DNA from 3 places in the Vallitalea okinawensis genome. Region 1 is predicted to be linked to each of the others. Evidence: riboswitches for the same ligand, from Rfam matches in the RefSeq annotation. Region 1 holds a riboswitch; each other region holds the start of a gene.

Region 1 (4,219 bases):
TACTGTACTTTCAAAAACTTCATCAGGTTGTCCACCACAATATGTAGCAATCATACTACCAAGCATACAGCCTGTTCCTGTTATTCGTGCCATTAATGTATGTCCATTTCGGCACAATGCCACTTTTTTACCGTCAGTGATAATATCCAATGAACCGGTGATCACAACAATACTACCAAACTTTAAAGCAGCTTTTTTTGCAAAGGTAATAGATGAGTTCAATGTATCATCGGTTATCATATCTTCCTCTTGAACATCCACACCACTGGTTGTTTTTGCATTGTTATAAAGGGCACGAATTTCTGAACTATTTCCTTTAATAACAGCAATTTTAAAATGCTCTAATAAGCGACCTGCTGTTTCATTACGCAGTGTAGAAGCACCCACTCCAACAGGATCTAAAACGATAGGTTTTCCTAGGGCATTTGCTTTTTTACCTGCTAACAGCATGGACTCTACTGTTCTTGTATTAAGTGTACCAATGTTTAAATAAAGAGCACTACTAATGGCTACAATCTCCTCAACTTCTTTCGCATCATCTGCCATCAAAGGTGCGCCTCCTGTTGCTAAAACCATATTAGCGCAATCATTTACTGTTACATAGTTGGTGATATTATGAACTAGAGGCGTTTTTTCTCTAAGATTTGTCATCATTTTTTTTAACATGAGTATTCTCCTTCATTCATTTTATAGCTCATATCCCAAAAAGCCATTTCATATTCACAGGATGTCAAAAAGATCTGAATAAGATGTTCTTCTTCCTCTTTAGAAATACCTTCACAAATCCGATCCAATAATCGACAAGATTCCAAACTAAACTCTTCAAATTCTTTTCCTGCATAAGCTTCTATCCACGCCTTGTAATAGTTACTTTCCAAGTTATCTTTATAACCTTCTTTAAGCGCTTTCCCGATATGTTCATAGGTAAGGGTACATGGCAATGCTGACATAAATATTTCTTTCACATTCCCTGTTGGTAAGAAACTCAGCATGTAATCTAGATAAGCTCTATTCTCTGGCAAAACCGGGTCCTTATCCACTTTATAAACATCTAGACCATAATCCATCAAATACTGGGTATGCATATTGGTTTCATCAGAAACCACCACACCGATGCAACTGTGCAAGAACTGTAAATCTTCAATCCGGTCCACCAACAGAAATGCACCAGCATAGACTTTACCATAGTCCTTTAAGTACAGCGAGTCTTGAATAAGGTACTGTTTAAATCTATCACGTGACAATGTACCTTCTCCCAGCCCTTTTACAAATGGATGATCTAAATATTTTTCATAATAAGCCTGAACACGTTGATCATTTACTAAACGCCATGAAAAGGTCATTAAATCACCTTCTTTCTTAAAACGCTTAACTTAGCAAAATTATTAGCTGATAGCAATAATAACACTAAAACACTTAAGGCAGCTTCAACACCATAACCTGTTACATTATAAACTATTGAATACAACCAAGTATTCATTCCTTCAGGAGCAAATTCTCCAAAAAAGATAATCCCTGAAAGAATACTAAAACATGTTGATAATGTCACTGCAAGTCCTGCACCTAACCCTAGTTTCACTTTACTCTTCGTTCCAAACATCGGCACAAACGCTACTGCCATCATAGCCCCAAAATAATCAAGAGGCAGTTGCATGATAAAATAGGGTGGCTGCACAATAATTTTTAAGAATGCAACGACAATGGCTGATAATAAAGCCTCCTCTGTGCCGAATAATACGGCTAAAAGCATAATAGGTAAAATTGAAAGTAAACTACATCCTCCGCCCTGTGGAAAGGGTACGAGTTTAATGGTGTATAACACCATGGTCAATGCGGAAACAAGTCCTACACGTGTCAGTAATCTAGCATTAAATTGAATGCCAATGAGCTGACGTATGCTAACGAAAAAGACTGCACTTGTCAGTAGAATTGCAATAATAACTGCACTATTCAAAAATGATCTCCCTCTCTATATCTCATATTAAAATTTTATATAAAAGGAATACCACTAAATAAGTCAGGGAAATCCAAGACAAAAGAAAAAACGCGCTACCAAAGGCAACACGTTTTAAAAACACGGTCATAATATTTTCCTTACGCTGGCATTACCCATACAAGTTAGAGGGTCTACATCGTATTAGATGTACTCTCAGCCTGATTACACAAGCTCCCCTTATATATAAAATTATAGTTCATTATACCTCTTTTTTAATCATGTATCAAGCCTTTCTCCCAAAATTTAAATCTGGTATTTTTAATCATTCTCCTTTTCATTATATCGACCACGATCCACATAGTGTGTATGAAGAATTTCATGTGCCACATGGCTATTTGGTTTTTCTAAGAAATCTGCCCTCCACCGCTTAAACAGCCACCTGGGCAACACATGATTTCAATAAATTGATAAGGTGATGTACACTTCCATACTCTCTTTTAATTGAGCCTTCGTATAAGTTCACTTACTCCACTTTTTATCATCTCAGGTGTATTGTATTGACAGAGCTCTAGAACTTTAATCTGAGCAGTATGAATGTATTCAAGATAATTATCCAATACGTTGCTTTTCGTATAAGGAGCAAAATGATCCTCAAAGTTCTCATTAAGATCATGAATATGAACCCCTAACAATTTATCCTTATATTTTTCCAGTACTTTGTGCCCATCAAAAGTCTTTAACCTGTCTAACATTTCTCCATGTCCAATATCATACCACATATAAACAGGTGCTCCTTGTAAACCTGTGAAAATCATTTCATATTCATCGGAGTTAGGTATTTCATGGTAATTGGCTCTATTCTCCAACCCTAATTTCACATGTATGTTCTTCTTAGCCATATAGTTGCATATCTCTTCTAAACTATTGATTATTAATTCTGTATGTACTAAATTAAATCTCTGCCTAAGTGAAATAGCTTCTTCAAATAATTGACTGTATGCTTGAGACTCTACTCCATCATTAAGATATACCCGACGAAGCTTATCATTATAATACCCATCATCTTCTGGACATACAATAACTTTACTTGAATGAATGACAATGGCTTCTGCATCCAACCTGTTTGCGTATTCAACAGTTCTAATGGTATATTCAATGGCTTGTCTCCTTTTGTCATTATCCTCAAACCCTAAAAATACTGAAGATGGTCCAAATTCTGGTGATGCTTTTGGACATACATTATGTAAGCTTGAAACCGTCATTTGTCCTGATTCGATAAGTGGATACATCTCTCTTATCATTTGTTCAGTTACATTATAGTTTAACTCCACTTGATTGAAGCCTAACTCTTTAATTTCTTTTAACATATCATATCCTGAGAAATCTTTCATCTCAGCTTTATGCACATTCCATGAAGAGGAGCAAGAGAAATTATTAATCATTTATATCCCCCGTTCAATACACTTTATATCCTTTAGTGTTTAATATTTTTTTCTACATCTAGGGTTTAAAAATGATTTTTGTTAATAAACCCAAAAGTAGGTGAACAATCATTAAAATAATTATACATCTACCTTTAGGAAAGAAAATGGCTTATTCTGTTGACCTTATGGCATATTCTGTTTTCGATAGTCAGTTGGAGAAAGCTTAAAGAATTTCTTGAATTTCTTTGAGAAATATAAAGCATCATTATAACCTAATTCATACGCAATTTGTCTGATGTTCATATCCGTATTCAATAGCATTATACTTGCTTCATCCATTTTAATATGATCCACATATTGCAGAAGTGAAAACTCTGTGATTTCTTTAAAAATATGGGCCAAATAATCTGTAGATACATTACAGTTTTCTGCAATCTGCTTGACTGTAATCTTCTCATGTTGATGACTTTTAATATATTCAATAGCTTCCTGAACGATAATATTTTTGCTATCAATTTTTACCTGATCACAATCATTGTTTAGGTTTAATCTTCTTTTGACACGCCAAATTAATTGTAAAATAATAGCTTCTACTATTTGTTTCGTACCGAGTTCTTGCTCTTCTAGTTCAATAATGATCTGTTCCATTAAGGTTACAATATCTTTATCAGCATTTCTGATGATTTGCTCTTGAGGATGACTTAATTGATCCATTTGCTTATATCTAAATTTCAAATAGATAAATTCTAAGGGTTCTATATAACTTACTTCCCTATGTTTTTGACCAGGATGGATGATATAAAAGTCTCCTGCATGTGCAATATGTTCTTGGTCATCACACCAATATTTCACTGCCCCT
Region 2 (4,219 bases), on a different contig from region 1:
CTACTTTTGTAGAAGGAGTCGTTAAAAAATTGTTTGAATATCATCTGCAGAGTTCTGGTGAGATCTTAGGAATCAAATTCAAAATAGGTGCTTTTAACAACTTGACAAAGGTAAAAATGAGTACATTTACAAATCAAAAAATCCAAATTGGTGAAATACTTGAACCTACTCAATGGGAAAATCTGAAGGATTTGAATAGCACTGAAGAAAAGGTTGTATATATGGAAAATCTCTTACTTAACTACGCACATCCAGTAGATAATAAAGGTTTATTTGTAGAAAAAGTTATCAACTATATACGAGAAAATAAGTCCATAACTTCTGTTGATATGGTTGCTAAAAACTTCAATAAGAATATTAGAAGTATACAAAGAGATTTTGATACCTATGTAGGCGTAAATCCTAAGTGGATCATACGCATGTTCAGGTTGCAGGAACTAAATAAGGAATTAGAAATGGATTCTACTCCTCATTGGGCTGATCTTGCAGCAAAGCTAGGGTATGCAGATCAACCCCATATGATCAATGATTTTAAATCAATTTTAGGCATTACACCAAGAGAATATAAAGAATAGACATAGAAAGAGGGTGGCGTCAGAGCCACCCTCTATTTATTCCGATAATAGTGCATTTATTTTATCAATAAGCATAGATAAAGCAACTTTATTATAGCCACCCTCTGGGATAATAATATCAGCATACTTTTTACTTGGTTCAACAAACTCTTCATGCATGATTTTAACTGTTGTTAGATATTGATCGATAACAGCATCTAAACATCTACCGCGTTCTTTAACGTCTCTTAATAAACGGCGGATAATACGTACATCTGAATCTGTATCAACAAAGACTTTAATATCGAAAGCATCTCGAAGTTCTTTGTTTTCAAAAATTAAAATACCTTCAACGATAATAACACGGGAAGGTTGCACATTGACTGTTTCTTCCATGCGATTATGACTTACAAAAGAATATACTGGTCGTTCAATACATTCATCTTTTTTTAATAGATTGAGATGCTGAATTAACATATCTGTATCAAATGCATTAGGATGATCATAATTCAGTCTTGCTCTCTCTTCCAGTGATAATTCATCATGTGCTCTATAATAGTAATCATGACATAATGTCACAACTTTCTCTCCAAATTGTTCAGTTAGCTTTTTTACTAAAGTTGTCTTACCAGAGCCGGTCCCCCCAGCTATGCCTATGATAATCGTATCTTTCAAATTTCACCACTCCATTAGGTATTTGTTAATATCTATTTAAACATCTCTATAATTTTATCAGTCAAGTTGCACTTTGTCAAAAGAATAATATTTCTAAATATATTATTAACTTATGCAGTGAATTTACACTCAATATAAGCAAACAACCAAAATTCATTCGGATTTTTGCATGAATTATCTAGTAAATACATCCAATATATCTTGCTTAAATAATCAATCTATGTTATGATGCAATTGAAAACTTAATAAGAATCGCTAGGGGGGCTGGTAATGCCAGCTGAGATAAAGAACTTAATTCTTTGACCCTTGACCTGATCTGGTTAATACCAGCGTAGGGAAGCATATAATAATTATTTCTGACTTATAAGCACAACTCTACAGTTGTGCTTTTTATATTTGTCTTTTTATATTTATTTGTATGAAACCATGCTTTCTTACCCACTCAACTAATAGATAACCATTCAGTGTCATCATGTGATTAAGTATTGACAAAGGAGGGTTTTCAATGCAGGTAAATACACGTAAAATTACCATTTCAGCTTTATTTATTGCTATTGGTGTAGCACTTAGCCAACTGTACATACCAATAGGTGTCTCAAAATGTTTTCCTATCCAACATTTTATTAACGTCATATCAGCTATATTTCTTGGACCATTTTATGCGGTTTTAAATGCTTTTCTCATTTCTTTAATTCGTAACCTGTTAGGAATGGGATCCCTATTAGCTTTCCCTGGTAGTATGGTTGGAGCGTTATTGGCTGGTATCTTTCATCACTACTTCAAAAACATGTACATAACAGCCATAGGAGAAATCATTGGAACTGGATTATTGGGTGCATTAATAGCTATTCCAATCGCTAATATCTTTATGGGAAGTAGTTATGGTGCTTTCTTCTTCATTCCACCTTTTATCATCAGCACAGTAGCTGGATCACTCATAGCGATTATTGTTATGAAGTGTATACCAGTAAAGAAAATAAATGAGTTGAAACGCTATGAACTCAAATAAACAATTATATCTCGTAACAGATCATCGAATACCATTTGATCTGTTGGAGAAAAAAGTGAAACTCTGTCTTGAAGCAGGTATTGATGTTCTTCAATACAGAAATAAGTATGCTGATACTCGAGTCCAATATGAAGAATCAAGCAGACTAAAAAAATTATGCCATGAATTTGGAGTTCCATTCATTATTAATGATCGAATTGATGTCGCACTAAGCATTGATGCTGATGGCATTCATCTGGGTCAGAGTGATATGCCTTTAGATATCGCTCGACAACTTCTTGGACCTGATAAGCTTTTAGGAGCATCTGTTCATAACAGCCAAGAAGCTTATGATGCCATAAAGGCTGGTGCAGACCATGTAGGTGTAGGTGCACTTTTCCACACATCCACTAAAGTCAATACTAAGTTAATCTCTTTAATCGTATTAGAAGAGATTAGAGCTACCATTAAAGATATACCTATCTATGGAATTGGTGGTATCACACCCAATAACTTAACTTCTGAGTATTTAAAGATTTTAGACGGTGCTGCTATTATTTCTGCCATATTAAATTGTAGTAATCCTACAACAGAAGTTAAGAAATTTAATGCTTTATTAAAGAAACAAAACTAAATCTTTATTATGATATAAAAGGAGATAATACCATGACATATTCAACTCAAATGGATGCTGCTAAAAAAGGCATCGTAACTGAAGCAATGAAAATTGTTGCTAACAAAGAAAATATGGACATTAATACACTTAGAGAAAAGATAGCAAAGGGAACTATCGTCATACCAGCTAATAAGAACCATACAAGTATTAGTGCTGAAGGTATTGGAGAAGGCTGTAAAACGAAAATTAACGTCAACCTTGGAATTTCAAAAGATTGCTATAACATCGAAAAAGAACTTGAGAAAGTACAAACGGCTATTGACATGCATGTAGAATCCATTATGGATCTAAGTAATTACGGAAAAACCGAGGAGTTCAGAAAGCGTGTCGTTGATATGTCTCCAGCCATGATTGGTACTGTACCTGTATATGATGCATTTGGTTTTTATGAAAAAGAATTGAAAGACATAACAGCTAAAGAGTTTCTTGATGTCGTTGATAAACATGGTCAAGATGGTGTAGACTTCGTTACCATTCATGCAGGTATGAATCGAGAAAGTGCTGAAACTTTTAAGAGAAACCCACGACTAACCAATATTGTATCGCGTGGTGGTTCACTGATGTTTGCATGGATGGAATTAACAGGTAATGAAAATCCGTTTTATGAATATTATGATGAGCTATTAGACATTTGTGCTAAATATGATATTACCATCAGCCTTGGTGATGCTTGTCGTCCTGGTTCTATTGCAGATTCCACTGATGCTTCCCAGATTAAAGAGCTGATTACTTTAGGTGAATTAACAAAAAGAGCTTGGGCTAAGAATGTTCAGGTTATGATAGAGGGTCCTGGCCACATGGCATTAGATGAAATTAAGGCTAATATGCTATTAGAGAAAAAGCTATGCCATAATGCACCTTTCTATGTATTAGGCCCTTTAGTAACAGATGTAGCCCCAGGCTATGACCACATTACTGGTGCAATTGGTGGAGCTATTGCAGCTTCTTCAGGTGCCGATTTCTTATGTTATGTAACGCCTGCCGAACATTTAAGGTTACCTACTCTAGATGATATGAAAGAAGGTATTATCGCATCAAAGATAGCCGCTCATGCTGGTGATATTGCAAAGAAAATTCCAGGTGCTAGAGCTTGGGATAATGCTATGAGCCATGCAAGACAACAACTGGATTGGGACAAGATGTTTGACTTAGCTATTGACTCCGAAAAAGCTCGTCGCTATCGTAAGGACGCTAAACTTGAAGATGAAAAAACCTGTTCCATGTGCGGTAAAATGTGTGCCATTCGTAATGTCAATAAAGTATTGGATGGAGAAGATATTAATATACTAAGAAATGATGCCTAAATGAGATAATATTCATATAACC
Region 3 (4,219 bases), on a different contig from region 1:
ACATGAAGGTTAAAATAAGCGTACAGGAAGGTGCTTAGATGAAAAAAGACAGAGATATAATCGATATAAGCCTCACCACACAAAAAGCTGATGATCTTGAACAAGTATTGAGATTGTATTTTAAACCTTTAAAAGAAAATCATCTATCGGAGCATATCTATCTAACTTACGGAAATATTTTTTCTGTTAGAGAGCTCTATAAAACCGGCGGATTTTATACCGCTCTGGTTTGTTTATTGACTTCGTATTATAATGAACCATCGTTAACTCTGAAGATTGATTCTTTCATTCAGAGCATTAAACCCATTAAGTCTAAAAACTTACAAGAGATTATGGATGATATCGATGGTATCGTAGATCAAATGGAAAAACTCCTCTCTGCAGCTTAGCAGAGAGGAGTTTTTCGCTTTGTTAACAAAATAACCATAGGTAGAGTGTAAATTATAGTAAAATACTTAATGTTGTTGTAAAGCCCGCCTTATTCATGTATAATAGGAATAACAATTACCAAACTTGTCTGAATATTAAATTAGATGCATAAAAATTGACTTCATATTCCATATGTCATAACCTTTGCACAGTACTGAGAACAAGTCAGATAAGACATATAATTATAAGTAGCTGCGCTACATCTTCCATAGGAAGTTTGTAGATTAGGAAAGTCTCCTTGGTGTGAATGAAAACGCTTCAATTTCATCCACTCAATTCAGAGAACTTTCACATAAGACAAAAATAGATACATAATAATAAGAGGGGTGTCAAAATGAAAGATGTTATTACTAATCTTACCATCACACCGGATGTGACATTAATTACTTTAGCCAATGCACCTTCCGATGCTATAATTATTTCAAAAATCTTTAATGCACTAGGAGAAAAGTTAAACATAGATATGATTAGCATGACTCCACCATACAAGGAGAGTATAAGTATTTCTTTTACCATACATGATGAAGATCTAAACGAAGCCATTAAGATCATTAATGAATTAAAACAAAAATATATTGAGAATCTTCGTTTGGATGTTAATTCAACTAATAGTAAGATTTCTTTATACGGTGATGCCATGAAGCATACACCTGGTGTCTTTGCAAAAACATTAGACTTATTGTCTGAGGAAGAAATTGAGATTAAGTTAATCACCACTTCTGAAGTTGATATCAGCTATCTTATCTTTGCTTCAGATGAAACACGAGTAGTAGATACTATATTGAATTACTTTGACCATGTTGAAGTAACTGTAGAGTAAATCACTAAGAGCAAAACACGAACTTTCCTATTCCAAAATAACAGCCTTGTAAGATGATCTTACAAGGCTTATTTTATAGTCACTTTTCATTTTTTTACATAGGTAAAAAGAGCGATATTAATCGCTCTTTTTGATTGGTGCGGATGAAGGGAGTCGAACCCCCACGCCAAGGGCGCTAGATCCTAAGTCTAGTGCGTCTGCCAGTTCCGCCACATCCGCATATTTATTTTGAAGACGATATTTATCTTATCATAGCCTATTATAGTTGTCAAGCACTTCAATAAAAAAATATTTTCCAATCATCAAAAGAAGTAGCAGTTTACAAGGAAAGCCTAAGAGCTAATACTCTCAGACTTTCTATTTAAGATCTCCGTTCTCTAATTCATTGCAGCTTTACCCACCTGCTTAATAGCACTTCTTACTGGTGGAAGCATTAATAAAGCTATTGTAATAACTGCTTCAGGTACTAAATAACTTAAGTTGTAGTAAGCTGAATAGAATATTGGTCCAATGCCTTCTGGCGCATATTCACCGAAAAAGATATAGCCTGATAAGAAAGCGAAAACGAAACGTCCACTTACAGCAACTAAATAACCTATTGTTAAACTATATTTACCTTTTCTAAAGAACCCAGATAATCCGAGCATACCAAATGCTAAGATGTAATCAAAAATTAACTGAACAGGGTGGATAACATAGGGTCCAAGAATCAATTGTAGTAAGCCGTATGTCATTGCTGATAATAGGCCTTGAACAGGACCAAACCAATAACCGATTAATACAACCATCAACATACTTAATAAAGTAGCTGAACCACCGTTCACCAATGGGAATAATGTTGGAATTGGAATCTTCACAAAGGATAATGCCGTACCAAGTGCAAGTGCTACAGCTGAATAAACTAATACCTTAGTATTAAACCTTTTTCTACTGTTGCCGATACCTACGGCAAGAAATAAGATAATGACTGCTAATATACCCATTACGGATTTACCCATAATAGAATCAAAAAATGCTTGCATGTAACATGCCCTCCTCAAAAATTCATTATAAAGAACTGAGACAAAAGAGCAACGAAAAAGCCTTCCTGTTAAGGAAGGCTTGAAATATCTAATTTATAAAATATCCGCTTCCCTACGCCAGTATAACCTGGATCAGGTAATAAGGGTCAGTAATATACTTCTCAGTCCGAAGACTCCCCTAGCTCCATTATTCATGTTCTTTGCTTTCATTATAGTGTATTCACTTTTTTTAGTCAATAGACTTTGTAAAACAACTCTATTTGCATATTACTAATAGGGTCAAGAATGCAAGGAATTCTATTACGCCAGCTGGGAAGACGTCCATGTCTTTGACAGCTGGGCTCACCGTCCATGGTTCGCGGCTCCATAGAACACCTTGCATTCTTTTCGATATCAAATTATTCTTTGTTGTGTATTAAAAAATCTTCATTAAGCCATTAATCCGAACGATCTGCAATTCACTACTCCATAAACATCTTAACTACTCTTATTGTATAACAAATACGCAGTTACATAAAAATATCGTAAACAATTTTCAGCATTAAACCAACGAATACTGCTATGAAGACGGGTCTGATGACTTTTGCACCGTTCTTTATAGCTAACCCTGAACCGATCCAGTGTCCTGCCATGCTGCAGATGGCTGCTGGTATGCCGATAAAGAAAAGTACCTTACCATGGATGATAAAGGTAATTAACGCAGCTATATTAGAGGTTAGATTGACGATCTTTGCATTACCAGATGCTGTAGTCAAGTCAAATCCTATGAACCCTGTATAGAATAGGATCAACAACGTCCCTGTTCCTGGACCATAGAATCCATCATAAGCACCTATTAAGAACGCCGACAATATGGATAGAAGGATAACTTTTGCCATGGGCAAGTTCTTCTTCTCCTCCTTACCAAAACCTCTTTTAGTCATCAGATATATTCCTATAACAGGCAATGTAATAACTAAAACGATTTGTATAACTCTTTCGTCCATCTCTAATACAAGTCGTGCTCCTAAAGCTGATCCAATGAATGCACTGACTATGGATACCAATGCCGCCTGCAAGTGATATCTTTTATTTTTTATAAAGCGCAAAGTAGATAGAAATGTACCTACAGCTGCAGAGAATTTATTCGTACCTAAAGCAAAATGTGCTGGTATACCTGCAAAAAAGTAGGCTGGTACGGAAATTAACCCACCACCACCAGCTATGGAATCCACTAGTCCTGCGAAAAAGACTAAGAGGCAAATAATGCCTAATTGTACCCATGAAATATCCATTTTGTTTCCCCCTTATCCTGTATACATGTTGCCTTATCTGTTATTATAACTTAGCCATGGAAGAAAGTATACAGGATAAAGTATATCAACAAAAAGTAGAGTATTTTAGGTTTATCACGCTTATTTAATTCCTGTTGTACTGATTCCATCTACCAAATACCTCTGGAAGATGATAAATAAAGCAAATGGAGGTACTAAGGATAATACAGACATTGCGAACATGGCTCCCCAATTAGAAACTGAATTTGGGTCAGCGAACATTTTAAGTGCCAAGGATACAGGATACTTCTTCGCATTTTGTAAATAAAGTAATGGAGCTAAAAACTCTTGCCATTTCCAATAAAATGAAAAAATTGCTGATGTTATTAATGCTGGTTTTAATAGTGGAAATATAATCCTACCGAAAATTTGAATCTTTCCACATCCATCTATTTTGGCTGATTCATCTAAAGACTTTGGTATTCCATAGATGAATTGAATAATCATAAAGATAAAGAATGGTACACCAAAAAATGAGGGTAATATAAGGGGTGCATAAGTATTTAACCATCCCAATTTTGAAAATAAGATATATTGAGGTATAATCAAAACTTGGTTAGGAAGCATTAGAGTCAAAATCATGCATGCAAAGAAAATCTTTCTTCCTACAAACTTAATTCTTGAAAAGCCAAAAG

Evidence for each region. A riboswitch is a leader RNA that binds a small molecule or an ion and turns the genes downstream of it on or off. The one in region 1 is predicted to bind thiamine pyrophosphate.
Region 2: linked by a shared signal. The riboswitch ahead of thiW (energy coupling factor transporter S component ThiW) and the one ahead of C1Y58_RS03660 (energy-coupled thiamine transporter ThiT) in region 1 are both predicted to bind thiamine pyrophosphate.
Region 3: linked by a shared signal. The riboswitch ahead of thiT (energy-coupled thiamine transporter ThiT) and the one ahead of C1Y58_RS03660 (energy-coupled thiamine transporter ThiT) in region 1 are both predicted to bind thiamine pyrophosphate.

What each region holds. Positions count from the first base shown of each region.
Region 1 covers NZ_PQDH01000001.1:788,660-792,878, forward strand. The annotation lists gene thiM (hydroxyethylthiazole kinase) at 1-666, opposite strand, end outside; gene tenA (thiaminase II) at 660-1,343, opposite strand; gene C1Y58_RS03660 (energy-coupled thiamine transporter ThiT) at 1,343-1,954, opposite strand; TPP riboswitch at 2,074-2,184, opposite strand; gene C1Y58_RS27220 (hypothetical protein) at 2,255-2,323, opposite strand; gene C1Y58_RS27225 (hypothetical protein) at 2,341-2,397, opposite strand; gene C1Y58_RS03670 (sugar phosphate isomerase/epimerase family protein) at 2,434-3,378, opposite strand; gene C1Y58_RS03675 (helix-turn-helix domain-containing protein) at 3,544-4,219, opposite strand, start outside.
Region 2 covers NZ_PQDH01000002.1:833,386-837,604, forward strand. The annotation lists gene C1Y58_RS08745 (DUF6597 domain-containing transcriptional factor) at 1-575, shown strand, start outside; gene udk (uridine kinase) at 612-1,229, opposite strand; TPP riboswitch at 1,477-1,584, shown strand; gene thiW (energy coupling factor transporter S component ThiW) at 1,735-2,238, shown strand; gene thiE (thiamine phosphate synthase) at 2,225-2,851, shown strand; gene thiC (phosphomethylpyrimidine synthase ThiC) at 2,884-4,197, shown strand.
Region 3 covers NZ_PQDH01000009.1:126,633-130,851, forward strand. The annotation lists gene C1Y58_RS20710 (hypothetical protein) at 39-389, shown strand; gene C1Y58_RS20715 (ACT domain-containing protein) at 764-1,249, shown strand; tRNA gene C1Y58_RS20720 (tRNA-Leu) at 1,385-1,468, opposite strand; gene thiT (energy-coupled thiamine transporter ThiT) at 1,627-2,271, opposite strand; TPP riboswitch at 2,364-2,461, opposite strand; gene C1Y58_RS20730 (TSUP family transporter) at 2,781-3,545, opposite strand; gene C1Y58_RS20735 (carbohydrate ABC transporter permease) at 3,666-4,219, opposite strand, start outside.